DNA from 4 places in the Clostridioides sp. ES-W-0016-02 genome. Region 1 is predicted to be linked to each of the others. Evidence: riboswitches for the same ligand, from Rfam matches in the RefSeq annotation. Region 1 holds a riboswitch; each other region holds the start of a gene.
The links. A riboswitch is a leader RNA that binds a small molecule or an ion and turns the genes downstream of it on or off. The one in region 1 is predicted to bind cyclic di-GMP.
Positions count from the first base shown of each region.

Region 1 (8,262 bases):
TCTTCTAGCAAAGACATTAATATTTATTTTTTTACTTCTTATTTTCTAATCCAATCTATTAATTAAATCAACTATATTATAATTTATTGATATATATGTAATGTTGATTATTAATTCTATCATTTACATTAATATTTAGCGATATATTTAGTCATACTTTTTATGAATACCTAATAGTACAGTATCAACAGTGTCAGATAGACTTTTTATGGCTTCTTCTGAATCTAAAAGAGCTTTTCCAAGTTGCAAAGTTGAATATCCATGAATCACACTCATCAACAAATTTAATACTTCATCTATATTCTTTGTTCTTAAATTACAAGAAAGAATAAGTTTTTCTAATAGCGATTTATATTCTTCAAATATCTCTGATGTTTCTTTGTTCCCATGCCAAATAGCCCATTGAATTGTTTCATAAACCCCAGGATGAGCAATTATAAAATTAAAATATGCAATACTTACAGACTTTATAGCTGTATCTCCAGAATCACCAATAGCAACTTTCTCCATCTGTTTATTCATTTTCCTCATACCATTATGAGCAACCTCTCTCAACAAATCATCTAAGCTTTCTATATGATTATATAAAGAAGGTGTACGTATACTTAGTTTTTCTGCAACAACTTTTAAAGAAAGCTTGTTAAGCCCATCTTTATCAGCTATATCAGATGCTACCTGTATTACTATATCTCTACTAACACGCATGATTATACCTCTCTCAACTAAAATTAATTACTTTATTAGTTTAACTAATCTAATTAGCTTCGTCAACAATTAAGACTTATAAAAAACTTTATATTGAGTGCAATGTTGACAATTTAATTTTAGTTTAATATAATACTAACTATATTAGTATTATAACTAATTAAATTAGTATTATAGATAATTAAATTAGAATATTACAGTATAATTTTATAGTTTAATAGATATATCAATAGATACTATATATTAAACTGAAGGGAGATTTTTATGGAAAAGAAATATTTTCAAATTCATGGAATTCCTTCAATTCTTTGGGGAAATCCTTCAAACAAATTGTATATTTATATACACGGACAATGTGGTTATAAAGAAGAAGCCGAAATTTTTGCTAATATCGCTGTTAATCATGGATGGCAGGTTTTAAGCATTGATTTACCTAAACATGGAGAACGTAAAGAAGAAAACATTTCGTTTGACCCATGGAATGTTGTTCCAGAGTTATTAGCTATAATGAAATATGCAAAATCTAATTGGAATCAAATTGCATTATATGCAAATAGTATTGGTGCATGGTTTAGTATGTTAAGTTTTGAAAATGAGAATCTGGAAGAGTGTGTTTTTGTATCTCCAATTCTCGATATGCAACAACTTATTTCTAATATGATGCTTTGGGCAAATGTATCAGAAGAACAACTTAAACATGAACTAATTATTCCAACTTCATTTGGTCATACACTTTCATGGGAATATCTGCAATATGTCAAAAAACATCCTATTACTAAATGGAACACTACAACAAGAATACTATATGGTAAACATGACGAACTTACAGAACTAAGTGTGGTAGAGAAATTTACACGCCATTTTAATTGTAATTTAACAGTTATAGCAAACGGGGAGCATTGGTTTAATACACCAGAGCAATTAAAAGTATTAAATAAATGGACAAATACTTTATTTGAGTGAAGATAATTTCATTATTACTATTTATCTATAAATTAGAATAATTATTCTATCAATTCACTTTATCTTAATATCATTAAAATAAGCGATAATAAAGTTAAAATTATTCCAACTAGCACAATATTATTCAACATTTTAGAACTTATATTCTTTTTCATATAAACTTACCACCTTAATATTCTTATTTATATATACAATAATATTTTTATATTTTAATCAATATTTTTTTATTGAAAAACAATAAATTATATATTATAATCAATAATATAACCTATATTAAGGAGATGGTATTTATGAGTACAAAATTTTTTAGAAATATTCTAACAGTGTTTTTGTACATTATGTTAGTAAGTATGGCTGCAACAGGTATAATATTCTTATGTATGATACCCATATCTTTGTATAATTTTAGCTTTGAAAAATTGATTATTACAATTGTTAGAATTGTTTATTTTTCTGACTATTATATAGTTATTTTATTCCTAACTTTTATAATTAATAGCACTAAATACTCACCTTTTATACTTGAAAATGTTAAGAGATTTAAAATAATGGGATATTGCTTATTGATAAATACTATAATTGAATGTATCAATGGTTATAGTGTAAATGCTGGTCCTATAAAAATATTTGGAACTGATAATGGAGGAATTTCACCACTTATGGTCATCTCTTTTATCTTTTCACTAATGTGTTTTGTAATTGCTGAAACATTTAATAAAGCTATAAAAATAAAAGAAGATAACGATTTAACGATATAGAGGTGATATTATGGCAATTATAGTTAATCTAGATGTAATGATGGCAAAAAGAAAAATATCACTTAAAGATTTGGCTGAAAAAATAGATATTACAAATGCTAATTTATCAATTTTAAAGACTGGCAAAGCAAAAGCTATTAGATTCACCACTCTAAATGAAATTTGTAAAGCTTTAGACTGCCAACCAGGTGATATACTTGAATATGTAGAAGATGATTAAGAAAAGAGTGTCTAAAACACTCTTTTTGATTATCACCTATAGCTTTTATTATTTTAGTGGAACATTTAGACATGTTGCCAAATCTTTTTCAGGTGTACTAATAGGTATTAAATTAAATGTATCAACTAAGTATTGTAGTACATTTGGACTTATAAAGGCTGGTAAACTTGGCCCTAAATAAATATTTTTTATATCTAGTGATAATAATGCTAATAAATCTGCCACAGCTTTTTGCTCATACCATGATAATATTATTGAGAGAGGAAGACTATTCACATCTGTATCAAATGCATCAGCTAAAGCTAAGGCTATTCTTACTGCTGAATAAGCATCATTACATTGACCAACATCTAACAACCTAGGAAACCCCGCTACTTCACCAAAGTTTAATTTATTAAATCTATACTTTCCACATGCAAGTGTAAGAATTATACAATCTTTAGGAACTTGTTTAGCAAACTCAGTATAATAGTTTCTTCCAGGTCTTGCACCATCGCATCCTCCAATAAGGAAGAAATGTCTTATATTTCCAGATTTAACTGCATCTACTATTGCTGGTGCATTACTTAATGTAGCATTATGTCCAAATCCTACTAATATTTCATATGGTTCTTCACTTTCTTCAAACCCACCAAGTTCTAGTGCTTTATTTATTATTTCACTAAAATCTTTTTCTCCATTTTCACTTTTACCTATATATTTTACACCATCCCATCCGACGACACTAGTTGTAAAAATTCTATCTTTATAAGAATCTCTTGGTTTCATTAAGCAATTTGTTGTCATCAGTATACATCCTGGTATAGAATCAAATTCCTTCTGTTGATCTTGCCATGCTCCTCCAAAGTTCCCTACTAAATGAGTATATTTATTTAATTCTGGATATCCATGACAAGGAATCATTTCTCCATGAGTATATATATTTATCCCTTTTCCTTCTGTTTGTTTAAGTAACATTTCCAAATCTTTTAAATCATGTCCTGAAACTATTATAAAAGGTCCTTTTTTTATTTTTACATTTACCTTATGAGGTTCTGGATTTTTATAAATGGTAGTATTAGCTTCATCTAGTTTTTGCATTACAGCAACACTCATATCACCCGTCTTAAGAGTTAATGTTATTAAGTTTTCTAAAGAAATATCATCATCTGTAATTGCTGATAATGCTCTAAAATAAAATTCATCTACCTGATTATTATAATATCCAAGCTCTCTAGCCTGATGCCCATAAGCACTTATTCCTTTTAATCCATAAAGTATTGTCATTCTTAGTGAACGTATATCAGGGTTTAAACTTTCATCAAACATTATTCCAGCTCTTTTAGCATCTTCTATCATTTGACTTCTTGTTTCACTTAAATTATATTCAGCATACTCATTGTTTACAATAGGTTCTTTAATTTTTTTTCTTAATCTCTGCTTTATTTCTTGTGATTTTCTTAGCATATTTTCATGTACATCACCATCAAAATTTACATTTGTTAAAGTCGTAAATAAACTATTTTCTACAAAAGAAACTATATCTTTATCTATTTTTTCTCCATTATCTAACAAAACTTTAGCATAACAACTTATACCTTTTAATTGATAGATTAATAAGTCTTGAAGTGCTGCTATTTCTGGCGTTTTACCACAAACCCCTATTTTTGTACATCCTTTTCCACCAACAGTTTGCTCGCATTGATAACAGAACATTGAATTTTCCATATATTTATACCTCCTCTTTACCTTGTTACATAGTTTACCCATATATGTTATATATTATAAAAATAGTAAATTAAAATTGCATCTTCAAATGTACATACTATGATAAGTATTCTCTATAATGCAAGTAAGTAAATTTAAAGGTACTCCTAAATTATTTTAGATATGATTTAAAAATTTAAGTAAACTATTTTTAAATTTATTTGATTTTAAAACAAGAATGTTGAATAATAACTCATTCTAATGTATTATTGTAGTTGTAGAATAAAACTAAATCGGCAAAACTAGAGAAATTTAGTGACGCAAAGCTATAGGGACTAAGACTTATAAATTAATTTATGAGTTATGTCAGACAGTCTTAAAAATATATTTTTAAGACTAATAATAACCAAAAATGTTAACTAAAAAATATAATTGAATAGACATTCCTATTAATCTATGATATAATAATATTTGTGGTAATACACAATTAAATCAAGTATATCTTGATATAGGTTAATAGGAGTATTTTTAATGAATAATGGAATAGTGAAATGGTTTAATAATGAAAAAGGATTTGGGTTTATATCAATAGAAGGTGGAGATGATGTATTTGCTCATTTCTCAGCTATACAAACTTCAGGATTTAAATCATTAGAAGAAGGTCAACAAGTAAGCTTTGATATAGTTAAAGGCGCTAGAGGTCCTCAAGCAGAAAATATAACTATATTATAATATATAGATTTTTCGGGAAAGACTCTTTTGAGGGTCTTTTTTTATTGATAATTTAAGCAAAATCTTATTTAAATAAAAAAACTGACTGTCAGTTAAATGTCAGTCAGTTTTTTATAGTATTTTTACTCAAAAACTGATGGATTTGAGATTTTTAATAATTAATCATACTTATTAATATATAAACTTTACTCGTATACAGAATATCTCTTCCAGATTTGCTCTAAGTCATCGAAGTGCTGTTTAATATCTTCTTTTTCTTTCATACCAACAGAGATTGCAAGAGCATTTGAAATACTAAGTGCTGGAACTAGTGAATCTACAAATGAAGCCATATTACTCTTAACCAAAAGAGTATTGTCTGCAAGTGCTGCTACTGGTGCAAATAAACTATCTGTTAATGAAATTACATGTGCTCCTTTTTCCTTAGCATAATTGACAATTTGATAAGATTTTTTTGAATAACGTGGGAAACTAATTGCAACTATAACATCTTCTTCGTTTATTCTTACAATCTGTTCAAATGCATCTCCCATATCCATTCTAATTATATGGACATTATCAAGTATTATATCTAAGTAAAAACCTAGGTATTGAGCTACTACAAAAGAACTTCTCATACCAAGTATATATATTTTTCTTGCCTTTAAAAGTTTATTAGAAGCTTCCTTAAATGCTTTTTCATCAATTTCTTCTAATGTTGATCTTATATTATCTATATCACTCTTTAAAACTTTGTTCAATATTGCAAAATCATCAGAATAATCATGTGCCATTTCAACTCTTTGTACTGTAGTTAATTTATTTTTTATGAGTTCTTGAAGTGCAGCTTGTAATTTTGGATACCCACTATAGCCTAGAGCATTTGCAAACCTTACAACAGTAGATTCACTCACTCCTACAGTTTCACCTAATTTGCATGCAGTCATGAATGCAACTTTATCATAATTATTCAAAATATATTGTGCTATAAGTTTTTGCCCCTTACTTAACCTCGTGTATTGAGATTGTATATTTGATATCAAATGTTTACTATCTTTCATTTCATTTGTTTCTTCCATTTTTTTCTCCTTTTAGTTATATAAACTATTTTCTTTTTATCACTACTAATATTTTTTCTAAAAATTTTATTATTTTAGTTTTTATCTCAGCTTCTTAAACTCATAAAATTCTAACTTTTCTGTACCTTATACTTCACATAGTATTTTCGATTAAATTTATTATACCATCTTTCCTTGCATTTTTTAAGATTTATTCAATATTTCTTTTAAAATTTTCAATTTTTACTCATTTAAAAGTTAAATATTTTATTTTGCATATTTAAGTACATTACTTACTTCAAAAGTAAATTATCATATACTTATTATTTAAAGTGTTTTTAAAAGGTTACAATATATATATTAACTCTTAATAGAATCTTGTCAAGTTTTTTTTAGTGTTTATTGTGATTTTTTCTTTTCAATTAAAATCAATTGTGGTGGGTTATTGACTTGATTTAAAAATTTAGATTCTAAAACATTAAATTCATCTTGATTTAAATTATTTACAAAATTATATATACTATCTTTTTCTTCTTGCCCTCCATCATGTCCTGTATATATAGCAATACTTATTATTCCATTTTCTTTTAATATTTCTAAGCTAGACTTTATAGCTTTTAAAGTTGTATCTGGTTTAGTTATAATTAGATGTTTTGCTCTTGGAAGATATCCTAAATTAAATAAAACACATGAAACTTCTTCTTTTACATATTTATCGATATTTTCATGACCATCAAGTATTAATTTTACTCTATCTATATATCCTTCTTTTTCTAATTTTTTTCTTGTAGATTTTAGAGCTTCTTCTTGTATATCAAAAGCATATACAAAGCCTTTTTCTCCAACCTTTTCAGCCAAATACTTTGTATCATAACCATTTCCCATGGTAGCATCTATTGTTACATCACCTTTATTAATAATATTTTCTAAATAAAATTTATTTATATCTGTAATTTTAGTTAAATGTTTTGCATATGCCATAATATTATTTCTCCCTACTATTAACTTCATTTCATTTTCATGTTATTTTATTGATTTTAAATATTTTATTTCATCTTCTGTTAAGTATCTATATTCACCAACTTTTATATCTTTTAATACTATTTTCCCTACAGAAATTCTTCTTAAGTTTAAAACTGGATGATTTATAGCCTTACACATTTTTCTTACTTGTCTATTTCTTCCTTCATGTATAGTTATTTCGCATACTGAATAATTCTTTTCTTTATTTTCCTTAGTTACTCTGATTTTAGCAGGTGCTGTTGTATAATCTTCTATTTTTAGTCCTTTTTCAAAATTTTTTATTTCATCCTTATTTATAATTCCTTTTACACTTGCCACATAAGTTTTATTAATTTCATGTTTTGGATGAGTAAGTTTATATGTTAAATCTCCATCATTAGTAAGTATCAAAAGCCCACTTGTTTCATAATCTAACCTCCCTATTGGATATACTCTTTCCTTTACATCTTTTAATATATCTATTACACTTGCTCTATTAAACTGATCTTTTACAGTAGTTATATAACCTTCTGGCTTATTCAATACTATATAGACATAATTTTCGCTTGGCTTTACTGCTTTATTATCAAATTCTACTATATCTTTTTCTTCATCAATATTAAAAGATAGCTCTTTTATTATATTTCCATTTACCTTTATTCTTCCTTCAAGAATGATTTCTTCTGCTTTTCTTCTAGATGCAATTCCACAAGAAGCTATATATTTATTAATTCTCATACATAATCCTTTCTTATCTTAAATTATATGTTATTTAATATTTTTATCAACATTAATTTTGTTACATTATTATACTATACTAGACCTTAATTAAAAACAAGCCAAAAAATTATTTAATTTTCCTAAATAATTGTAATTTCTTTTCACATACTATTAATATGTAATAGCTGATTAAACACTATTTTAAGGAAGTGATTATTATTTCAAAAGAAAATGTAAAATATTATTTAATAGTCGTGTTTATTGGAATTTTATTTTTTAAATTTATTAATACTCCAGCAGATTTTATATCTAGCATTGAAGGATTATTAAGTTTTTTTAGTCCATTTTTACTAGCTATTTTACTCGCTTTGCTTTTAAATCCTCTTGTAATGCTTTTTGAAATAAAATTTAAAACACATAGGCTTTTATCCATTTTTTT
Region 1 is NZ_CP061361.1:2,212,693-2,220,954, forward strand. Features, by position in the region: gene IC758_RS10795 (TetR/AcrR family transcriptional regulator) at 148-705, opposite strand; gene IC758_RS10800 (alpha/beta hydrolase) at 970-1,668, shown strand; gene IC758_RS10805 (DUF2975 domain-containing protein) at 1,959-2,426, shown strand; gene IC758_RS10810 (helix-turn-helix domain-containing protein) at 2,437-2,646, shown strand; gene hcp (hydroxylamine reductase) at 2,695-4,353, opposite strand; cyclic di-GMP riboswitch class I at 4,618-4,714, shown strand; gene IC758_RS10820 (cold-shock protein) at 4,864-5,064, shown strand; gene IC758_RS10825 (MurR/RpiR family transcriptional regulator) at 5,250-6,122, opposite strand; gene IC758_RS10830 (tRNA (mnm(5)s(2)U34)-methyltransferase) at 6,501-7,082, opposite strand; gene IC758_RS10835 (pseudouridine synthase) at 7,125-7,841, opposite strand; gene IC758_RS10840 (AI-2E family transporter) at 8,033-8,262, shown strand, end outside.

Region 2 (8,262 bases), 1.1 Mb from region 1:
TGTGGTATTGGTGGATTTATTGTTGCTTCCTCTGTATCAGATGGTCTTGATGGTTTACTTGGCTTATCTGTACTTGGTGGCACTGGTGGATTCACTGTTGGTTCATCTGTACCTGGTGGTACTGATGGATTTACTGGAATATTTTCTTGTTTTACATTTTCTATATTCCCAATATCAACAATTTTACCAATATTTTTTCTATCAATTTCCACCTTTATTTTACCCTTTAATTTTTCATATCCACTTGGAGCCATTGTCTCCACTAAATAATATGTTCCTGGATTTTTGACACTAGATTCAATTATACCATCTTCATTACTAACTAAATCCTTAACTACTACTATTCCAAAGGTATTTTCCAAATTAAATTTTGCACCTTCAAGAGCACTTTTATCTGAACTGTCTACCTTCTTAGCTTCAAAAGCATATCCTTGTTTAGTAGTTTCTACACCAGGAGGACTTGAACCATTAATCTGAGCTACATTTTGTATAGTCTCCCCTACTTTTACATCTGTAAAATCTGCATCAAATGTAACCCAACCTTGTACAGGTTCACCTTCTTTTATTTGCTTAAATTCATATTTATTTACTAATCTTATAGTATTTTTTCCATCTTCAGCTTCTTTTTTAAGTTCAAGATTATCAGAGTATTTTATATTAGATATTTTTAATTTTGGATTTACTTCATCTAAAATATTTACTTGCCCTGCATCATAAACACCATAAGTTGACATGTTTATTTTATACTTAACTATTTGGTTATCATTTCCATCTAATACCTTTTTATCAACCTCTTTTTTGGCACTTATTAATCCAGAGTTCTTCTTAAAACTTATCTCATCTCTTTTATCTACTTGACTATTATTCGCATCAAGAACAGCTCTATTTGTATAACTATCTTCAATACTAATAACTTTTAATGTATATGCTATAAAGAACTTTGATTCTACTTCTTCCTCACTAAGATTAATTGTAAATCCAGTTATAACTTTTTCTACTTGCCCACTTTCATTTCTTTTTTCTTCTGTTTTATATGAAATATTATTTGCAATTTTTTCTTTACTCCAAGGAGTCCAGCCACCATTCATTGGAACTTCTACAACTCTAAAATCATGCCCAGCTTCTCCAGCAGTAGTTAATCTCATACCTTCTGGTATATTATCTGTTATAACCACATTACTTACTGGTGATTTATCATCATTTATTGAAATCTGATAGTTGATTACTTGACCTACTTGAGTAATATTTGTTGCTCCTGAATGCCCCTTAGTCAAAAGATAATCATTTCCTCTATCAAATATACTTACAATAGCATCATCTTCTTGAACTTTATTACCTGCAGATTCTAATCTAGCTATATTCTTATATTTGTTACCATGTTTTGCATTTTCATCACTAATTCTAGCCTTATACTTAACAGTATACGCTTTATCTATATCTCCAAAAGTAACTGAAATAGAATTTTCACCTTGTTCAATATTAAAATCACTTACTTCTTTTCCATTGCTTGCTACTATACTTACAGAATCTTTTATTAATGTCATTCCTTCAGGGAGTTCGTCATATAAAGTAATATCTTTTAATTCTTCTTCTTTTTCATTTACTTGTATAGTATAATTTACATCTTTATTTTTAACTGGCATAAATACAGTAGTTGACTCTCTTCCTTCAACAAGCTTCTTAAGTGTTCCTTTAGCTTCTTCAATGTCTTCTTTATCGCCAGGTTTTATTTCTATATCCACATCTCCATTTCCACTTTCTATCTTTCCAGTAGTTTCAATATGAATTTTGGCACTTGTTTCTTCATTAACTTTATTCACATATGCTTCTAATCCAATTTTTCCTTGCATTACACTTTGACCATTAGGTAATTCTCTAAATGTAAGCGTATACTCTCCATTACTCTCTGTTTTATCAAAACATTCACTTGTATAATCTAAATTAACTTTATTAAATACATCTGGAACCTTAAAAGTTATTGAGTCACCTGCTTTTATCCCTTTTGATGTTGGAGTATAAGTTAAATTAAATGTAATTTTTTTCATTGACTCTGTTTCTATTGCATCATTATTAATTTTTACGATAAATCCGTGGTCTTCATTATCTTCATTAAGTTCTTCTTCTAAAGTCTTAAGTAAATTTTCATCCTCTATCGAAGTTTGTTCTGGTTTCTTGTTTTCTTCTGGTTTCTCTCCTTCTGGAGTTTGCTCTGGCTTCTTATTTTCTTCTTGCTTATCTCCTTCTGGAGTCTGTTCTGGCTTCTTATTTTCCTCTTGTTTATCCCCTTCTGGCGTTTGCTCTGGCTTCTTATTTTCTTCTTGCTTATCTCCTTCTGGCGTTTGCTCTGGCTTCTTATTTTCTTCTTGTTTATCCCCTTCTGGAGTCTGTTCTGGTTTCTTATTTTCTTCTTGCTTATCTCCCTCTGGAGTCTGTTCTGGTTTCTTATTTTCTTCTTGTTTTCCATCTCCAGTTGGTAAATTATTTGAATTGCTTTGTATAGACCCACTGCCTTCTAATTCTGATGCATAAGATACAGATGGATATATTGTAGTAACTATCATACTTAAAATCATAATTAAACTGATTAATAATGCCTTTTTATTTCCTTTCTTCATATAGATTGCTCCCCTCTAATCTATTTACACTCTTGTAAAATTCCATAAATACCCAATATAATTTAACTTTTTTTATCAAAAAACTATACAAAAAAAGCTATGAAATAAATAAAATTTATATTCATAGCCGGTTGCACCATTGACTCTGTATACCCATAAGGTGCCCAGTAATAGGATATACTTCAACGTCTCTATAATTTTTTTATAAAAATAATTAAAAATTATTATATTCAAATTAAATACAGTTATATATCCATTATATTATGTCTATGTTTTATTGTCTATATTTTTTACATTTTTTTCCTTTATTTTTTTATCATCATTAAATAAAATCCTTGTCTACAACAATTACACAATTATAATCAGGATTCATCTCCTTAACTAGTTTTGTTATATCTGCTTTTAGATCTTCTTCTGACATACCTTTAGAAAATTCAGAAGGATTAACTACTATATCAAAGACTAAATTCTTCTTACTTCCTTTTCCAACTATCCTAAAATCATGCATAGATTTTATAAGGCTGTTTTTCTTAAGTATTTCTTCAAGTTCTCTTTTTGATGATATAACCTCTTCATCATCAAGGCATATAGGGTCCATATGAATTACCAAATATATATCCAACTTTTCAGATATTTCTCTCTCAGCAGTATCTATAATTTCATGAATTTCCATTATATCTATATTCGCTGGAATTTCTGCATGTATAGATGCAATGCATCTTCCAACTCCATAATTATGGATTATTAAATCATGTGTACCTATTATATGTTCATAAGATAATAATAATTCTAAAATAGATTTGACCATTTCTTCATCTGGAGCTTCCCCAAGAAGAGGATTTATAGTATCTTTTACAAGAGAAAATCCTGCATAAAGTATTACTAATGATACTACAATACCTACATATCCATCTATAGGTAAATCAGTAAATCTAGCCAAAATAAAAGATATAACTACACAACTTGATGTAAATACATCTCCCAAAGCATCCAATGACACTGCTTTTAATGCTGATGAATTAATTTTATTTCCCATAAATTTATTAAAGCGACTCAACCATATTTTAACCATTATAGATGCAATTAAAAGTATCAGTGGTACTAATTCAAACTTTATAGGAACTGGATTTGTTATTCTTTCTATAGACGATTTCACAAATTGAAGTCCAACCAACATAACCATAAAAGCTACTATTAATGCTGATAGATATTCTATTCTACCATGCCCAAAAGGATGTTCTTTGTCAGCTGGTTTACTTGCTAGTTTAAACCCTATCATAGTTATTGCTGAAGATGCCATATCAGAAAGATTATTAAACGCATCAGCCATTATAGCTATACTTGATGTAAGTACACCTATAGAAACCTTTACTATAAATAAAACTAAATTAGATATTATGCCTACTATTCCTGCTACATAACCATACTTATTTCTAACAACTTTATCTTGAACATTCTCACTATCTTTGATAAATGTTTTGACTAGGATTTTTGAGAACATGAAACTTACCTCCCTGTCTTTTATTTTATTAATAAACTCGAAACTTGATATCTTTACTCATGATAACACAATTTAGATATAAAATTCTTTAAACTTGTTCTATATCAGTAAAATATTCTTAATTTTCTTTTCTTATAGTTAATATGAAGTAGTTTTATATCTCTGACTAAAATTAATAATGTCTAATAAAATTGGTTCTAGATACTTTATACTTTTATCTAGAACCACTTTTATTATTTTATACCAACTATTTTATTTAACATAATTGAACCAGTTTCTGGACTTTCAAATTCAATTGTAACATTCTTTATATTAGATAAATTTATATTTCTAAATTTTTCAAGTGGTATTACTGTATCACTTATTGGAGTATATCTTGACCAGAATTCCATAAACTTCCCTTCTACATATTCATCTTTTATAACTTCTCCTTCAAAATACTTCATAGCAGATACTTTATCATTTTCTACAATGATACTGCTTTCTTTTCCCTTAGAATCAACTAAGCTAAGTTTGAAAGAAACTACATTATCTTTATTATTTAATTTACTAGGAGAGTTTAATGCCCATCTAAACTTTAGTGCAGAATAAGCTCCTAAGTTATTATTATTTAAAGGTAGTTCTATTTTTCCACTTTCAGATTTCCAATCAACTTGTAACAAGTCTAAATCTTCATTCACTCCAGTATTGATAAATATTTTTGCAGTATCTTTATTCAATCTCTCTGATTCAACCAATTCTTTTATATCAACATTACTTGAACTTATATTTTTAAATGTCTTTTTATTGAATAATTCTACAGATTCACTATATTTAACTTTATTTAAAGTCTGATATCCATACATTTTATAAGGCAATCCTTTTTTATTGAAGATAGGTGATTCACTACTATCAAACTCAAAAATAGATTTCATATAGTCAACTGCATAATTAGAGAAAAAATCTCTATGTTCTTCTTGTCCTAATTTCTCAGGATAAGTTCCATTAGTAGTCTGTGGCTTAGAAAACTCTTTTTCTCCTAAAACTGAGTTGTATGCATTATGATTTCCTCCCACTAGATAAGTTAGACCCAGTGGGCTTTTTCTATTTTTATCTAAAGATATATCATAAAAAATATCATCTCCACTATGAACAACATCTCCATCATACTCTGAAACTATTATTGCTGTTGGTATATCAGGAAACTTTTCTATCGGGCTATTATACGCTGGTGTAAGTGATATAATTCCTTTTATCCCTTTGAATCCTTTTTGTATTTGGTCTTCTGCTATTTTAATTACCCCTGAACCTGCTACAGAATGTCCTATAAGACCAATTCTATTTAAATCAACTTTATCTTTGAGGTATAACCCAAATCCATTTTTCTTACCTTCGTTTATGTCTTTAAAAGTTTGTATATATGTTTGAGCTAAATAAGTTATTCTTTCATTTTCCACTGGTTCTCCATACTTAAAAGTATAATTTACTGAGGTATCAATAGATACTCCTATTATACCATTTTTTGCCAAAGCCTCAGTAAGATATTTAAATCCATCTTCAAAATCATTTTCTCCATCTCCATGTTGTCCATGAAAGATTAATACTACAGGTGCTTTTTCTTTTATATTTTCAGGTACTGATATTATTCCTTCCATATTAAATGGTATAGATTTACCTCTTATAACCATTTCTGATGTTCCTAAATTAAATTTATTAGTTTCAACCTTATTATTGCTATTTTTTGTTGAATTTATTTCATATGATATTTTTTCATTTGATACTGTATCCGAATTAGATTTATTTGTGCAACCCACAAGAAGAGCACTTATAACTATTATAGATAAAATTATACTGACCCACCTTTTAAACTTCATAAATATTTTCCTTTCTATATATCCCTTTAGATAAAATTTTTAAATTTTTATTAATTGCATTTATTCCTTAACATTCACTTATTAAGCTTTCTACTATTATAACCTATAGTCACTTCCTACTCATATAAATATAAAATAATATCACAAACAAATTCTCTATTATATTTTTCATAATACTAGTTATTTATATGCATCTTAATTGACAACTTTTATTTATTAAGTAGCATAGAAATATCTTATTTATAATCAAACCAACATATTTATAACAGATTTTTTATATTAATTTATATCTAAGTAAAATAAAAAATTCTTTATTAACAACATTTTTAAATCAATAAAAAATGCTCTATTTTCTACATATCAAAATTAATTCACATAACTTTTGCTCAAATATCTATTCAAAACATAAAAAAATGACTTTTAAATATACTCATGGTAGAATAAAACAAATAAGTCAATAAATTAAGATTTGGAGAAAAATTATGCTAGGAATATATTTCAGTGGAACAGGCAATTCAAAATATTGTATAGAAAAGTTTTTGCAGGAATATGATATGACATCAAAAGCATTTTCTATTGAAGATAAGCAATTGTTACATCAAATTAGTCAGCATAAAGATATTGTATTTAGCTATCCTACACAATACAGCAACATACCTAAAATATTAAAGGACTTTATAATCAATCATCAAAATTTATGGAAAGACAAGCGAGTTTTTATTATTGCAACAATGGGGTTATTCAGTGGAGATGGAGCAGGTATCTTAGCTCGTTTGCTTAAAAAATATGGTGCAGTCACTATTGGAGGTTTACATTTAAAAATGCCTGATAGCATTGCTGATGAAAAGGCATTAAAAAAGACTTTAGAAAGCAACAAGAAACTCATAACAAATGCAGAGCAAAAAATAAAGCATGCTGTAAGAAAAATACAAGATGGAACTCCACCACAAGATGGAATCGGAATTTTTCATCATATAGCAGGTTTATTTGGACAAAGGTTATATTTTATTAATAAAACAAAATACTATTCAGACAAATTAAAAATAAGTGCTGATAAATGTATTGGCTGTGGAAAATGTGTAAGCCTATGTTGCTTGAAAAATATTGTTGTGAAAAATGGTGTTGCTATACCAGGAAATCAATGTACTATGTGTTATCGCTGTGTTAATAATTGCCCAAAACAGGCAATTACCTTATTAGGTAAACGTGTAATTGAACAAAGTAAAATTGAAAAATATCTATAATACAAGTTTCATTATAATTTAATTATGATGACTAATTAATTTAATTGATTAAAAAAAGACAGCTGACTATTTATCAACTGTCTTTTAAATTAATACTCCATTAAATAAAATCTATGTTATATAATGATTGCTTTTAAAGCACCCTCATCAAAATACATCAGGATTAATTTAAGTCATTTATTTTTAGATTTCCTTTGGGCAAATATAACGTGCCATCCCCTTGCTATGTTCGCCATATTCAATAGCTTCTTTTGGACATCGACATATACAAGCCATGCAATGAGTGCAATGATTTCCCCAGTTTGGCTTTCCATCATTAAGGTGTATATTTCCAAGTGGACATACATTTTCACATTTCTTACAAGAAACACAAGCATCTGTCACATAAAATTTTTTAGAATGAACAAATACTGGATAAAATATATTATTGACCAATCCACTACTGAATTTAGCCTTAAATGTTGCTTTCGATTCTGGGAATGCTATATCAGTTCTAATACAGTGTATTGTAGATGATATTTTCTGCTCAGCTTGTTCAATCGTTACTAGAGCTTCTTCTTTACTTGGTGTACTAAAAAGCGCAATATAGTTTTCTGGCATGACTACAGAAGCACATCCTCTGTAATTCATCCCTTTTGCTTTACACAATTTCTTCAAGTATGTGCCTGAATTGCCAATATCAGCCCCACAGGTCATTACAAAATAAATATTCTTATTTCCACTAAGTTCTGTTTTCATCAACCATTCATGCACAATACGTGGAATACGCCATGCATAAGTTGGTACAACGATAACCCATGGTCTTTCAGATGCTAAATGAGAATAATCCCTAGTTCGAATTTTTTCAAATATATTCAATACTTCATTCTGAAGCTCTTTACCCATTCTTTTTGCTACATATTCACTATTACCAGTCCCAGAAAAATATACAATCATAATTTTAGCAACTCCTTTATAAAATTCCTATTTTTAAACCCATACATATTTTTAACTTACTTAAATACTCAGATATACTTTTTATTTGTATTTTTACTCTTTTAGTTCTCCTC
Region 2 is NZ_CP061361.1:3,298,430-3,306,691, forward strand. Features, by position in the region: gene IC758_RS15475 (SrtB-anchored collagen-binding adhesin) at 1-2,615, opposite strand, end outside; cyclic di-GMP riboswitch class II at 2,732-2,817, opposite strand; gene IC758_RS15480 (cation diffusion facilitator family transporter) at 2,938-4,116, opposite strand; gene IC758_RS15485 (hypothetical protein) at 4,350-5,969, opposite strand; gene IC758_RS15490 (EFR1 family ferrodoxin) at 6,452-7,213, shown strand; gene IC758_RS15495 (EFR1 family ferrodoxin) at 7,397-8,149, opposite strand.
Region 2: it holds a riboswitch for cyclic di-GMP, as region 1 does, so the genes downstream of both, IC758_RS15475 (SrtB-anchored collagen-binding adhesin) here and IC758_RS10820 (cold-shock protein) in region 1, are expected to answer to the same signal.

Region 3 (8,262 bases), 1.9 Mb from region 1:
TAACTATATTACAAATAAAGAATAAATTATTGGAAAAAGGAGCTTCTAATGTAAGTCTAGCAGCTTTTTCAGAAGAGGCGAAGTATTGGCTAGATTTAAAAACTATATGTGAAAATGTAGTTGTTGATCGTATAGAATATTTTCATAAACACTATAGACGTAAAAATTTTGATTATATTGTAGTAGGAAAAGTATTAAACTCATACAAAGATATGTATGACTTGCTTAATAACCTGTATGAAGTATTAAATGATAAAGGAACGATTATTCTGAAGTTAAAGAATAATTGTGATATAAATGAATTTTTAAGAATTAAAAATGTCATTTCTAACTCATGGAATGAGGATATGAAAAATATTAATATAGAAATATTTAATAATAAATTAAATAATTGTGGTCTGTATATAGAAAGTATAAACTTTAACTCATATAATTTTAATAATGATATAGAAGAAAAAGTTAAAGAATTACTAGATGACAGTAATATCTCAACAGACCAAAGAGATAAACTATATATTAGTGAATATATATTAAAGATAAAAAAGATATCTAAATAAAATAATATTAAATAAAAATTTATACTTTATTTAACTTATTATTGATATTAATAAATTTGAAAAAGGATATAGTCAGTTATGAGCAACGAATTGAAGAAAATTTTTTTGACAGGTGCTAGTGGATATATTGGGTCCTGTCTAGCAAAAAAACTATATGAATTAGGGTATGATGTTCATGTTATAGTAAGAGTAGATTCTGATCTAAATTTGATAGATGAATTTAACGATTATATAAATATATATAGATTCAAGGGAGGAATATCCAATTTATCTGAAATTATAAATAATATAAAACCGGATATAGTTATACATCTAGCATCATTATTCTTAGGTGAGCACTTACCTTCACAATTAGATGAAATTATAAATAGTAATATTCTATTTTCCACTCAAGTATTGGATGTAGCTTCAAAAGCAAATGTGAAGTATTTTATAAACACAGGAACACACTGGCAAAATTATAATGGGGAAAATTATAATCCTGTAAATTTATATGCAGCAACTAAAGAAGCCTTTCAAGATATATGCAAGTATTATGCTGAGGCAACGAACATGAGTATTATAACAATAAAATTGATTGACACATATGGACCTTATGATCCAAGACCTAAAATTATGAATTTACTAAAGGATATATACTTCAATAACAAAACACTAGATATGTCTAATGGAGAGCAAGAATTGGGTTTACTTTACATAGAAGATGTTATAAAAGCATATCTAATTGCAATGGAAAAAATACAAAAGATGAGTCCCAAAGAATGTAGAACTTTTTTTGCACTACCAAAAGAGATATATTCATTAAGAGAAGTTGTGGACATATTTCAGTGTGTTGTGGGTGAAAAATTGGATATAAATTGGGGAAAAAGACCATATAGAAAACGAGAGATGATGAAAGTTCATATTAATGATGAAAATATTTTAGAAAATGAAGATATAATAGGATTATATGAAGGAATAAAGAGTATGTTAGAAGTAGAAAGAACTGATTATTAGGAGGTTTAATTATGTATAACATCATAAAAACTAAACTAAAGGATTGTGTTGAAATAGTACCAAATATATTTGAAGATAGTAGGGGGATAACAATAAAACCATATCATTATCCAACTTTTAAAAAACTAGGGATAGATGAATTCTTTAATGAAGATTTATTTGTAACATCCAAGAAAGGTACTATAAGAGGGTTACACTTTCAAAAAGAACCTTTTGTACAGAGCAAACTTATCTATTGTGTTTCAGGAAGTATCTTAGATGTAGCAGTTGATATCAGAAAAGATTCTCCTACCTATGGTGAACATGTTTGTTTTAATATAGATTCTAGAAAAAGAAATATAGCATATATACCTAATGGGTTTGCTCATGGATATCAAGCTCTAGAAGAGAATACAATAGTTATTTATAAATTATCATCTCCGTATTCTCCAAATAATGAAGGTGGAATAAAATGGGACTCTATGGATATAAATTGGAATAAAATTAGTCCAATTATATCCAGCAAAGATAATGAACTTCAAACATTTGATGAATATATTGCATTATCCAATTAATGAGTAATGTAATTTTATATGAATATGAAAAATAAGTATAAATAAGTATAATAATCTAGGTAGTATACAAAATTTTAGTGGGGTAAATTGTTATGAGATGTCCTATATGTGGATCAGAAAATATTAATATTTTTCTTAGTAGAAAAAATGTTCCTATACATCAAAATTTTATATTTAGTAACAGAGAAGTTGCTATAAATGATGTAAAGGGTGATTTAATAGTAGGTTTATGTAGTCATTGTGAGTTTATTTTTAATACTAGTTTTGACACAAGTAAAATACAATATGATGATTTTTATGATAATACACAGAATCATTCATTTAGATTTCAAAGTCATATTAATGAAATAATATCATATTTAATTAAAGAATATAATTTAAGTAAAAAAGTCGTTGTAGAAGTTGGATGTGGGAAAGGAGAGTTTCTCAAAACTTTCATACAAAGGTCCAAAGGAAAAGGATATGGATTTGACCCAAGTTATGTAGGAGAAACTGTCATGTTAGATGGAAGCTTACTATTTGAAAAAAAATACTATGATGATACATGTACAGATATATCTGCAGATTGCGTTTTTATAAGACATGTCATAGAGCATATGCAAAACCCTAAAGATATAATGAAATCAATAAAGAAGGCGCTAGTAAACTCTCCAAACTCTATACTTTATATTGAAACACCATGTGTAGAGTGGATACTAAAGAATAATATAATGTATGACTTTTTTTATGAGCATTGCTCATATTTTAATAAAAAGTCACTAAATTTGTTATTACAGGAATGTGGATTTGATATATTAGAGATAAACCATACCTTTAAAGGACAATATTTATATGCTATATGCAAGGTAAATGGCGAGAATATAAAAAAAAGTATTTTAAATATAGTTATTGATTATGCTGAAAATATAAGAATACAGGCAGAAAGATGGAAACATTACTTAGAATCAGAAAAGAGTAAGATAGCAATATGGGGTGCAGGAGCTAAGGGAGTTACATTTTTGAATAATATAGATCCACAACATAAATTTATTGATTGTGTGATTGATATAAATGAAAATAAACAAAATAAATTTATACCAGGAACTGGACATGAGATAGTTTCTTTTAAAGATATATGTATGAGAGGAATCGATAAGATTATAGTAATGAATTGGAACTATGAGGATGAAATAAAGGATTTGTTGGACAAACATAAGATTAAAGTAAGTCTAATAAATGGAGAACAAAAATACAAGTTTTAACATTATCATAGAGAAATTCTACTTATCTATGATATCTATCTTTGATAAAAAATTCTATTCTTAAATTTTTATATACTATAATTAAGTGAGGCATTTTAATATGAAAGTAGTGATTTTAGCAGGAGGATATGGAAGTAGACTTGGAGATATTACTAGTATAGTTCCCAAGCCTATGGTTGAAATAGGAGGGAAGCCAATATTATGGCATATAATGAAAATATATTCTTATTATGGAGTAAAAGAATTTATCATATGCCTTGGATACAAAGCAAATGTTATAAAAGATTATTTTCTGCATTATGATAGTAAAAATAATGATTTTACGATTAATATAGGAAGTAATTCAATAGAATTTCATAATAATCATGATGAAAGTGAATGGAAAGTAACATTAGTTGATACAGGTATAGAGTCTCAAAAAGGAGCGCGATTAAAGAAAATAGAGAAATATCTTGAAGAAGATATAAATTTATTAACATATGGAGACGGATTAGCAAATATAAATATAAATAAATTAATACACTTTCATAATAAAGTTGGTAAGTTACTTACAATATCTGGTGTAAGACCTCCTGCTAGATTTGGAGAACTTATTGCAGATGGTGAGGTACTTAAATCATTTGAAGAAAAATCACAAACATCAAAGGGGTTAATAAATGGTGGGTATATGGTATTTAATAAAAAACTATTAAGATATCTCACAGAAGATAATGAGTGTGATTTGGAATATGGTCTATTTGAAAATCTAGCTAAAAAAGGAGAAATAGCAGTATATAAGCATGAAGGTTTATGGGCATGTATGGACAATGAAAGAGATATGAACAATCTTAATTCTCTTTGGAAAGAAAATAAAGCTTTTTGGAAAATATGGTAAAATACATAGAAATAAGAGGGATATCAATATGAGTATATTGAGAGCTAAAACAATTGATTTAAAACAAACTAACTCTTTGACAGAGTTACAACAAAAGAATAGCAATTTGAATGAAAGTGAGTCATATAATCAGACTATCATTCTAGAAGCGAAACCCAGAAGATTAGTATTTGAACTTACGAATGCTTGCAATTTAAATTGCATTATGTGTGGAAGAAATTCAGCAGAATTCAAAGCAACAATTTTTGATTTTAAATGGACTGAAAAATTTGAGAATATATTAAATGAAGTAGAAGAAGTAACCTTAATGGGCTGGGGAGAACCAACAGTACATCCAAATTTTGTTGATTTCTTATATTGGGCAAAAAAAAATGGTCTTAGAAAATATTTTTGTACAAACGGTATGAAATTGGATAAATTATTTGATGATATCTTCAATACAGAAACTGACATTATAGCTATAAGTTTAGATGGGGCATCTAAAGAGATTAATGATAATATAAGATCAGGAGCTGATTTTAATCATATCATAAAAAACATTAAACATATAGCAGATGAAAAGAGTAAAAGAGGTATAAATTGGCCATATATGAATTTTGTTTTCACAGCAATGAAGTCTAATTTGTATGAGATACCAAAAATGGTTAGATTAGCTGAAAAAATAGGTTTACAAGAGCTTAAGGTAGTGTATCTAACTGTATTTGATGAAAATATGCATGATGAAAGTTTATATGATTGCCAAGATGAGGTTAAAAAAGTATTTGAGGAAGCAGAGGTTTTAGCAGATGAGTTAAATATTATTCTTAAGTTACCTCATATACAAGGTGAAGATAGTGCATGTGAAAAACTACATAAGGATTGTTTTACAGCATGGAGAGACTTTTTTTTAGGGTCAGATGGATTTGTACGTTCATGTATGTCTACACCTATAAAGTTGTTTCATATTGACAAATATAAAACTTTTGAAGAAATGTGGAATTCTTTGGAATATAAAAAGTTTAGAAAAAATATTAATACTGTAAATATGAATGATTCATGTAAGGTGTGCTATCAATCTTCATTTGCTAATTGGAATAAAAAGTCTTCTTTCATACAAATAGGAAATAAGTTTTCTCCTGAATGGGATAAAGAAGAATCTCATCTAGTTACATTATAGATATTTATATAAAAAATAAAAACAGCTTAGAATGAATATTTTAAGCTGTTTTATTTTTTGTAATAACAAATTCTTAATTTATGCTGGATATTTAGCTATAAATATCGAATATTAATTGAAATATTAAAAATATAAGTAAAAAATGTTTAAAAAAATTGTTATTTATTGTATACTTAAGTTAAAACTAAATAGGCAAAACTAGAGAAATCTAGCGACGCAAAGCTATAGGGGCTAAGGTTTGTATAACAAACTATGCTAGCCAGTTGCCAAAAAGAGTCCTAAGTATACTGTATGCGTAGGATTAGTCGAATTGACTGCCTTTTTGGCGGTCATTTTATTATGAAAATATTACTTTATTACAGTAGAAAGTATATATAATAACAAATTTTACCGATTTATAATTTAAAATAAAGATAAAGCGTATAAAAAAGTGACTATTTTACAAAAAAAGGCAACTTTGCGTAGAAAAAATTAAATATATATTAAATTTTTTTTTTATTTTCACTGGAGTTTACTGAGAAAAAATTTGTTTTCTTACTAAAATGATACATTATTATATTAATGTAATAGAAATGTAATTAATTTGAATAAATAAAGAAGTCATTTTTTGTAATATAGCAACTCTGTTTTTAATTAATAAATAGAGTAGATGAAAATATTTTAAGGAGGAGTGAGTATGAATACATATGACATTATAAAAATGGGATTAGATGCAACTAATTTAAGAAGTCAGACAATAGCAAATAATATAGCAAATATAAATACTGAGGGCTATAAGAAACACTATGTAACTTTTGAAGAAACATTAAATGATGCCATGCCTAAAATAGAAGAAAAAACAGACAATTCCAAGGGATTAAGAGTGGATGGTAATAATGTAGATATAGAAGAAGAAAAGGTAAATCAAGCAATGACAACGTTACAATACAATGCTTTGATAGGTTTTGCAAATGGTAAAATAGCAATGACTAAATCAATAATAAGTGGGAGGTAATTAGAAGATGAGTGTGTTCAGTGGAATGGAGATCTCTGCTAGTGGTTTAACAGCAGAAAGCTTGAAAATGGATATCATATCATCTAATGTAGCTAACATAAACGCTACAAGAGGTCCAAATGGAGAAGCATACAGAAGAAAAATTGTTTCCTTTGAAGAAAACTATGATAACAAATTAGGTATGCTAGGAGTAAAAGTCACATCTGTTGAAGATGATAAATCACCTCTTAAAGAAGTATATGACCCATCTCATCCAGATGCAAAGCCAAATGGATACGTAGAATATCCAAATGTAAATATATTGGTTGAAATGACAGATTTAATAACAGCTTCACGAGCATATGAGTCTAATATAGATACATTAAATGCTCAGAAGTCTATGATAGCAAAAGCACTGGAAATAGGAAAGTAGGGATAAATTATGCCAATTACACAAATTAACAATTTAATGCAAGGTGCAAAGTTAGATAATTTAATTGGAGAAACAAAACCATTAAATTTTAATAATAAAGAAGAAAAAAAGAATTTCGAAGATGTAATAATGGATACTATAGATAAAGTCAATTTTCAGCAAGTTACAGCAGATAATATGAAAGAAAAATTTATAAAAGGCGAAGATGTTTCTATGCATGAAGTTATGTTAAAAGGTCAAGAAGCACAACTATCTATGCAATATTTAATAGAAGTTAGAAATAAGATTCATGATGCATATCAAGAAATGAATAAAGTACAAATTTAGCCTTTTGAACAGGAGTAATAATCAATGATAGCCAGTTTTAAAAATAAGATTAAGGAGCAAGTTGCTAAATCTAGGACAAAAATAAGTTCTCTAAAAAAGGGAACTAAGATAGCATTAGGTATAGGGATTGTTGCTATATGTTTAGCGCTAGTATTTACAGCAATATCTGCAAGCAAAAATAAGTATGCAGTCTTATTTTCAGAACTAGATGTTCAAGATGCTGCAGATATATCAGCAGAATTAGAGTCTAGAAAGATAGATACCAAGGTAAAAGGAAGTACAATTTATGTTCCTAGAACAGAAGTTGATAAGTTGAGATTAGAGTTAGCTCCAAGTTTGACAAGTGGTTCTAAAGGATTTGCACTTATGGATGATAGTTCATCAATAGGTCTTACTGATGAAGAGTTTCAAATTAAGAAGCAACGAATGATACAAGGAGAAATAGAAAAAACAATCAAGAGTTTTCCTCAGGTGGAAGATACTAGAGTACATATAACATTTGGTGAGTCTTCTGTATTTGAGAAGGAAGCTGTTCCAGGAAGTGCAGCAGTTTATTTGATGCTAAAGCCAGGAACTACTTTAGAGAAAAATCAAATAAAATCTGTTATGGCACTTGTATCAGGAAGTGTTACAAATATACCAGAGAAAAATGTTCAAGTTATTGATAACAAAATGAACTTATTATCTGAAGGCATCTTAGATGATGAAGAAGTTGATGAAAACAATCAACCGATAAATGGTGCTATTAGTATTGATAAAAATAAGGCATCTGAGCAGGCGTTGAATAAACAATTAGAAAAATCTATTTTAGATATGTTAGAACCAATATTTGGTACAGGAAAAGTAAAAGCTACAGTAAATGCTGATTTGAGTTTTGATACAGCTGAAAAAACTGAAATAAAAATTGACCCTGATAAAGTTGCTATAAAGGAAACAAGGTCAAAAAATTCATCTAAATCTGCAACAAATAATGTCCAAGGTGTAGATGCTAATATGAATAACCAAGGAAATAAAAATGGTACTAATACAGAAGATAGTTTAGATGAGAGTTTTGAATATGAAACAGGTAAGATTGAAACTCACACTATAGTTGCGCCTGGAGAACTTAAAAGATTGACAGCTTCTGTTGCTATAGATGGAAAAATAGCTAA
Region 3 is NZ_CP061361.1:318,789-327,050, forward strand. Features, by position in the region: gene IC758_RS01805 (glycosyltransferase) at 1-557, shown strand, start outside; gene IC758_RS01810 (NAD-dependent epimerase/dehydratase family protein) at 636-1,553, shown strand; gene rfbC (dTDP-4-dehydrorhamnose 3,5-epimerase) at 1,565-2,107, shown strand; gene IC758_RS01820 (class I SAM-dependent methyltransferase) at 2,200-3,348, shown strand; gene rfbF (glucose-1-phosphate cytidylyltransferase) at 3,449-4,222, shown strand; gene IC758_RS01830 (radical SAM protein) at 4,251-5,378, shown strand; cyclic di-GMP riboswitch class I at 5,560-5,649, shown strand; gene flgB (flagellar basal body rod protein FlgB) at 6,055-6,372, shown strand; gene flgC (flagellar basal body rod protein FlgC) at 6,380-6,784, shown strand; gene fliE (flagellar hook-basal body complex protein FliE) at 6,794-7,111, shown strand; gene fliF (flagellar basal-body MS-ring/collar protein FliF) at 7,136-8,262, shown strand, end outside.
Region 3: it holds a riboswitch for cyclic di-GMP, as region 1 does, so the genes downstream of both, flgB (flagellar basal body rod protein FlgB) here and IC758_RS10820 (cold-shock protein) in region 1, are expected to answer to the same signal.

Region 4 (8,262 bases), 1.8 Mb from region 1:
AAATAAAATATATACATTAAGTTATTTTACAAATCAATTTAATGCAGCAAAATCCACAATAAGTGAAGATTTATTAGTTGTAAAAAATGTATTTGAAAAACTACATTTAGGGAAAGTTATAACTATCTCAGGTGCAGCAGGAGGAGTAAAATATATACCTAAAACTTCTATAGCAGAAAATGCAGAGTTTTTAATGGAATTATGTGAGAAAATATGTGACACATCTAGAATACTATCTGGTGGTTTTTTATACTTAATTGATTTAATTTATGACCCTACAATAGCTGCTAAGATAGGAAAAATATTTGCTTCAAACATTGAATATGTAGATGCAGATTATGTTGTAACAATGGAAACAAAAGGTATACCTATGGCACTTATGACTGCAAAGGCTATGAATTTGCCTTTAGTTATAATAAGGAAAGACATAAAAGTATCAGAAGGTCCTACCCTTAGTATGACATATGTAAGTGGAAATAATTCGAAGGTTGAGAGTATGAGTTTACCAAGAAGGGCTCTTAAACCAGATAGTAAAGTTATAATTATAGATGATTTCATGAGGGGTGGAGGTACTATAAAAGGAATGGTAGACCTTATGAATGAATTTGGAGCAGAGGTTATAGGTACTGGAGTATTTATATCTACAACAAATCCTTCAGAAAAAATGGTAAAAGATTATATATCACTAATTCAGTTAGATGTTACTGGAGATAAAATAGTAGTTGAACCAAATTTAAAAACTTTTAAAGATGAATATAGAAATGAAGAATTAGATGAAGAAAATGATTCAGAATTTGAATTTGAAATAGATGAAGATTAATAAAAAAAATATTTAGAAAAATATGTAAAAATAAAAAGAGGATATCCCTAGTTGTCCATAGAATTACTTAAAAAACAGTTTATATTAATTTATTCCAACAATAATAATTTTAATATAAATTAATTTCTGTCAAAATCAAAGGGGGATATATTGGTATGAAGATAACTGACGTAAGAGTAAGAAAATTAACAGAAGAAGGCAAGATGAAATGTATAGTTTCAATAACTTTTGATAATTTGTTTGTAGTGCATGATATAAAAGTTATAGAAGGCCACAATGGGTTATTTATAGCAATGCCTAGCAGAAAAGTAGGCGAAGGAAATTTCAGAGACATAGCTCATCCAATAAATGCAGAAATGAGACAAGTTTTAGAAGATGCAGTTTTACAAGCGTATCATGAAGCATTAGTTCAATGGGAAGTAGCTGCTGAATAACAATAAATATAAAATGGAGAGAGCCCGAACATTTAGGCTCTTTTTAAATGTAGAATTTGCATTAAAATATGTACTTTTTAGTAAAAAAGTGCTATATTATTAGTGATAATGTATATGTTGTATACAAATTGTTAAATAAATGTATTATAATGTATATTGATTGAGATAATAATACGAATAAAATTAAATTAGATTGAATGGAGTGTATCAATGAACTTTAAAGCTATAATCCTTGCCGCTGGCAAAGGAACAAGAATGAAGTCTAAATACCCAAAAGTTATACATAAAGTATGCGGAAAAGAAATGGTCAACCATATTATAGATGTTTCAAAAAAATCAGGTGTAAAGGATACTGTTGTAATTTTGGGGCATGAAGCGGATGTAGTAAAAGAAAAACTTGCAGAAGAAACTATGATAGCTATGCAAACAGAACAGCTTGGAACAGGACATGCTGTAAAAATGGCTAAAGAATATATAAATGATGACGATATAATAGTTGTACTTTGTGGAGATACTCCACTTATAAAGGAAGAAACATTAAAGAAATTATTTGATTTCCATATAGAAAATAAATATCATGCCACAGTTCTTACAACAAAAGTTGGAAATCCAACAGGTTATGGTAGAATAATAAGAGATAAGAAGGGTGACCTTCTTAAAATAGTGGAACAAAAAGATGCAAATTCAGAAGAAAAAATGATAAGTGAGATAAATTCTGGGATATACTGTTTTAATGGAAAGAGTCTTAGAGAAGCATTAGATTTGTTAAATAATAACAATGCACAAGGTGAATATTATTTAACTGATACTGCTAAAATAATGAGAGACAAGGGCTTAAAAGTTGGTGCATTTGCAGGTTCAACTATTGAAGAACTTATGGGTGTTAACTCAAGAGTGGAATTATCAAAGGCAGAAGAAATTATGAGAAGAAGAATAAATGAATCTCATATGGTAAATGGAGTGACTATAATAAACACTAACTCTACCTACATAGAATCTGATGTTGAGATAGGTAATGATACTATAATATATCCAGGGGTTATGTTACAAGGAAAAACAAAGATAGGTTCAGATTGTATAATTGGAATGAACTCATCTATAACAAACTCAGAAATAGGAAATGGGACAGAAATAAAAAATTCAACGATACTTGATAGTAAAGTTGGAGATAATACTACTGTTGGACCATATGCATATTTAAGACCGAAAACTAACTTAGGAAACAATGTAAAAATAGGTGATTTTGTAGAGGTAAAAAATGCTGTTATAGAAGATGGTTCAAAAGCATCTCATCTTTCTTATATAGGAGATGCACATGTTGGAAAAAATGTAAATATTGGATGTGGAGTAGTATTTGTAAACTATGATGGTAAAAATAAATTTAAGTCAATAGTTAAAGATGATGCGTTTATAGGTTCAAATTCTAATTTAGTTGCACCAGTAGTTGTAGAAGAAAAAGGATATATAGCAACAGGTTCAACAATAACACATGATGTCCCAGATGGAGCTTTAGCAATAGCAAGACAAAGACAAGTTGTTAAAGAAGGATGGGTAGAAAAGAAGAATCAAAAAGATAATCAAGGTAAGTAGTTACTTAGTTTATTATTTTGGCTAATAAAATTAGCTCGAAATTATTATAAATTATATTCATTAGGATTTTAAAATTTTCAGGAGGGTTACATAAATGAATACTAGCGGAAGCGAGATTAAAATTATTGCAGGTAATTCATCGAAAGAGTTAGCACAAAAAATAGCTGACTATATAGGTGTATCAGTGCTAGACTGTGAAGTAGGTACATTTAGTGATGGTGAAATATGTGTAAACATGAATGAGACAGTAAGAGGTTGTGATGTGTTTGTAGTACAATCTACTAATAGTCCAGTAAATGATAACTTAATGGAGTTATTAATCTTAATTGATGCATTAAAGAGAGCATCAGCAGGAAGAATAACAGCAGTTATTCCTTACTATGGATATGCAAGACAAGATAGAAAAGCTAAGGCAAGAGATCCAATCACTGCTAAATTAGTTGCAAACTTAATAACTGCTGCTGGAGCAGACAGAGTATTAACAATGGATTTACATGCAGCTCAAATACAAGGATACTTTGATATACCACTAGACCACTTATTAGGTGGAACAATATTAGCAGATTACTTCAATGAAAAGAAAATAGAAGATTTAGTAGTAGTATCTCCAGATTTAGGAAGTGTTACTAGATCAAGAAAGTTTGCTAATACTTTAAATGGAGAAGTTCCAATAGCGATAATAGATAAGAGAAGACCAAAAGCTAATGTATGTGAAGTTATGAACTTAATAGGTGATGTTAAAGGTAAAAATGTTATACTATTAGATGATATGATAGATACAGCTGGAACAATCGTTAATGCTGCAAATGCGCTTAAAGAGTTTGGAGCAAAAGATGTTTATGCTTGTTGTACTCATGGTGTATTATCAGGACCAGCTATTGAAAGAATTTCTAATTCAGAAATAAGTGAGTTAATAGTTCTTGATACTATACAACTTCCTGAAGAAAAAAGAATAGATAAGATAAAAATAAAAACAGTAGCTCCTTTATTTGGAGATGCTATAAGAATGATATTCTCTAATGAATCAGTAAGTAAATTATTTTAATTAATTAGATTTATAAGAGTTGCTTAAAGTAAGTTTTTAAGCAACTCTTTTTTAATATCTAATTTATGTATTAGTATAATTTATTGGAGTTGTATGTGTGTATATAAAAGTAAATGTTTCTTGTAAAACATGTGGATAAGTAATTAAAAACTAAATTTAATAAAAAATATAAAATTATGAATATTACGAATATAAAAAATATTTGGAAAAATCATTGAAAAAGTTTGAATTATGTAGTATTATGTAAATATAAATTAAAGAAAGAGGTGTTTCCAATGGGAAGGATTGAAGATGAACCCCTAATAATTAATTGATTCAGCCACAATCTAAAGTAAATATAAAAATCTATTGAAAGTTTATTTATAAGAATTGAAAATAGTATCTATTCTATATCTTTAGTGTTTGTGAGAGGGTTCTGGATTATATAAAGTTACTGTAAAGAAAGTAATTTTGTACGATAAGCATATATATAGATGAAGAGTTTCATTTATATAGTGATTGTGGCTGAATCATAACTGCAAGAATATAGAATGTTTATATATAGATGTTTTTAATAAAATACTATATTGTAATAGCTTTTAGCTTTCAAATAAATATTAGCAAAGGATGGAAATGACAATGATAAAACTAAATGATAATTTATAAATATCTCCTTACGATATATGATAATTGTAGGGAGATGTTTCTTTTTTTGTATAGTATAATTACTTTCGGAAATTATGTTTGAATATGTTAAAGTTTGGTATATATAAATAATATAAACTGTATTGCTAAAATGTGGTAACTATTATATAATATAAGTGGATATGTATCTCTATTATGAGTTATATATCATTCTAAATTTAATAAAATAGAAACGTTGATGTATGTTCTGTAATGTGGGCACCTTGGAACATATTGAGTTAGTGGTGCAACCGGCTATGAAATTGTATTTATGATACTTTTATTTTCATAGTTTTTTTTGTTCAAAAAAATGGTTATATGCTAGAAATAAATCTGGTTAGTACGTGTAAATAATTTTACTTAGATTTTTAACCAGATATATTATAATTAAGTATTAATTAAAAAAATTGAGGGGGAATAAAAATGAAGTTAAGAAAGAATAAAAAAGGTTTCACTTTAGTGGAATTATTGGTAGTAATTGCAATTATAGGTATATTAGCAGTAGTGGCAGTTCCAGCTTTATTTAGTAATATAAACAAAGCTAAGGTAGCAAGTGTTGAGTCTGATTATAGTTCAGTTAAAAGTGCAGCATTGTCTTATTATGCAGATACTAACACATTACCTACAGATATAAAAACGCACTTAAAATCATACTTGGAATCTGATATAGAAAATTCTGATATTGGTGGAACTTATGATTTAGTTAAAGTTAGTAATAATAAAAAATTAGCATTATTGATAGATGGCGCAACAATAACAAAAGAACAAGCGAACAAACTAGTATCTGATATAGGGGAAGATAAGGTTTATACAGATGAAAATCTTTCTAGTAAGTTAACTAGTGCTTTAGATAAAGGTGATATATACATCATTCTTATAGATAATTTAGAGGATAATGGTAGTAGTGGTAATTAATAGTAAATAATATATTTATTATTTGATTATATTTAAGTTTAATTATAAATTTAATGAAAAAGGCAGGAAGAAAATCTTCCTGTCTTTTATACTATTTTCTTTAATGTCCAATCACAAATGATGATATAATTGAGATAGTAAAGGAGTGAAATCTGTGGCTAAAAAAGTTAGAATAGGAGACAAACTGGTTGAAAAAGGATACATAACAGAAGACCAGCTTAAATGGGCATTATCAGAACAAAAAAACAGTGGAAAAAGACTAGGAGAATTTCTAGTACAAGAAGGTCTTATAGATAGTAACTTATTAATAAGTGTATTAAAAGAACTTTTGGATATAGAAAGTGTATTTTTAGAAGGAACAGAAATAGACACATTAGCTACAAAAATGGTTCCAGAAAATATATGTAAAAGATATGCGATATTTCCATTCAAAATCGATGGAGACAAGATATGTCTAGCCATGTCAGACCCACAAGACAGAGAAGCAGTTCAAGATGTAAGACGTATGTCAGGTAAAGATGTCGAAATATTTATATCAAGTGCAGAAGATATAAACAAAGCAATAGGTCATGCTTATGCACATTCAGAAATAAATAAAGCAATGACTGAATACAACAAAAACAAGACTGGTGGAATTAGAGAAACAGTAATCCTTGAAGAGGATGTAAATGCTGCTCCAATAGTAAGACTAGTAAATAATATACTAGAAAATGCTGTTAGAATGGAGGCCAGTGATATACATATAGAACAAAGCGAAAATTACATGCGTGTTAGATTTAGAATAGATGGAATGTTAAGAGAATATATGAGAATGAACTCTGCTCCATACAAAGCGGTAATAAGTCGTATAAAAATAATGTCAGATATAAATATATCTGAAAAGCGGATTCCACAAGATGGTAGAATATATTTAAAAGTAGATAATAAACCTATAGATTTTAGGGTTTCTACAATGCCTACTAATAGGGATGAAAAAATAGCAATGAGAGTACTTGATAAGAGTAATTTTATGGTAAGTAAAGAAGTACTAGGAATAGATGAACATGGCTCTAAGATATATGATGAGTTAATAAATACTCCTTATGGGCTTATATTGGTAGTTGGACCTACTGGAAGTGGAAAAACTACTACATTATATTCAATGCTAAATCAATTGAATACGGAAAATAGAAATTTATTAACGATAGAAGACCCTATAGAGTATGAACTACCTGGTGTAAATCAATCTCAAATAAATGAGAAGGCAGGACTTACTTTTGCCAGTGGGCTTAGAGCCTTTATGCGTCAAGACCCAGATATAATAATGGTTGGAGAGATAAGAGATACAGAAACTGCTGAAATAGCAATTAGAGCTTCTCTTACAGGACATTTAGTTTTAAGTACATTACATGCAAATACAGCAGTCGGAGCGATTTCACGTCTTTTAGATATGGATGTGGAAAGTTTTTTGATAACTTCATCTCTTTTAGGGGTAATATCTCAAAGGCTGACACGAAAAATATGTGAACATTGTAGAATTTCATATGAGGCAGACACTGGAGAAAAAAAGGCTCTTGGCATTGATGTAAACGAATCAGTGACTATCTATAAAGGACAGGGATGTGAAAGATGTAATAATACTGGATATAAGGGTCGTCTAGGTATATTTGAAATGCTTGAAATTACACCAGAAATAAAAGAGCTAATAGATTCATCTGCAAATCAAAGAGAAATTTTAAAGTTAGCTAAAAAACAAGGTATGATTAGTCTAAAAGAGGATATAGTTAAAAAGGTTTTAGGTGGAAAGACAACAGTAGAAGAAATGATTAGAATAATTTTGATGACTGATTAAGGGATGATATTATGAAAAGTTTTAAGTACACAATAATAAAAGAGGATGGGAAAAAGCAAACTGATGTGATTGAAGCTAATGATTTTAATGAAGCTAAAAGTCTTCTTAGAAAAAGAAATCTTAGAGTTCTTGAAATCAAAGAAAGTAAAAGTAAAAATATAAATATATCTTCTAGAAAGAGAAAAAAAGACTTAGGGGCTGACCAAATAAGCCATTTTTGCAGACAGTTTGCTATTATAGTATCTTCTGGTATAAATAGTATTTCTGGATTAGAAACATTAGCAGGAAGGTCAACTAATGTTACATTAAGAGAAGAAATAAATCGTATAGTAGCAGAGATAAAAATAGGTTCTACTATTGCTGACTCAATGCTTGCACCAAAGTCTAAGTTTCCAAAGTTACTTGGTGCTATGGTGGCTACAGGTGAGGCTACAGGTAAACTAGATGAAGTATTAAAAAGTATGGCTTCATTTTATTCCAGTGAGCATAGAGTTAAGCAAAAGCTTAGAAATGCAGCTACATACCCATTAATAGTTTTGATTTCTTCATTTATAATGATTTTTATATTTACAGCATTTATGGTACCTAAGATGATTAATTCAATCACAACAGTAGGTGCCACTCTTCCACTTGTAACAAGGATTGTTATGGGATTTGGTACATTTATGAAGACATTTTGGCCAATAGTACTTTTAGTTATTATACTGTCTATTTACCAATTTAAGAAGTATCTAAAAACACCAGTGGGTAGAGCTCAAAAGGATAGAGTTATAAATAAGATTCCTGTATTGGGAAAAGGTATAAACTGTATGGTGGCTACACGATTTTCAAGAGCATTGTATCTATTTGTATCAACTGGGTATCCATTAGTTCAAGGGCTTGATTATATTATAGATAGTGTAAATAATACTATGGCAGAAAAGATTTTAACATCAGCAAAAGATGGAATAACAAGAGGTGAAAG
Region 4 is NZ_CP061361.1:4,006,654-4,014,915, reverse strand. Features, by position in the region: gene purR (pur operon repressor) at 1-820, shown strand, start outside; gene spoVG (septation regulator SpoVG) at 976-1,254, shown strand; gene glmU (bifunctional UDP-N-acetylglucosamine diphosphorylase/glucosamine-1-phosphate N-acetyltransferase GlmU) at 1,465-2,844, shown strand; gene IC758_RS18570 (ribose-phosphate diphosphokinase) at 2,939-3,889, shown strand; cyclic di-GMP riboswitch class II at 4,733-4,818, shown strand; gene IC758_RS18565 (type II secretion system protein) at 4,976-5,467, shown strand; gene IC758_RS18560 (GspE/PulE family protein) at 5,622-7,298, shown strand; gene IC758_RS18555 (type II secretion system F family protein) at 7,310-8,262, shown strand, end outside.
Region 4: it holds a riboswitch for cyclic di-GMP, as region 1 does, so the genes downstream of both, IC758_RS18565 (type II secretion system protein) here and IC758_RS10820 (cold-shock protein) in region 1, are expected to answer to the same signal.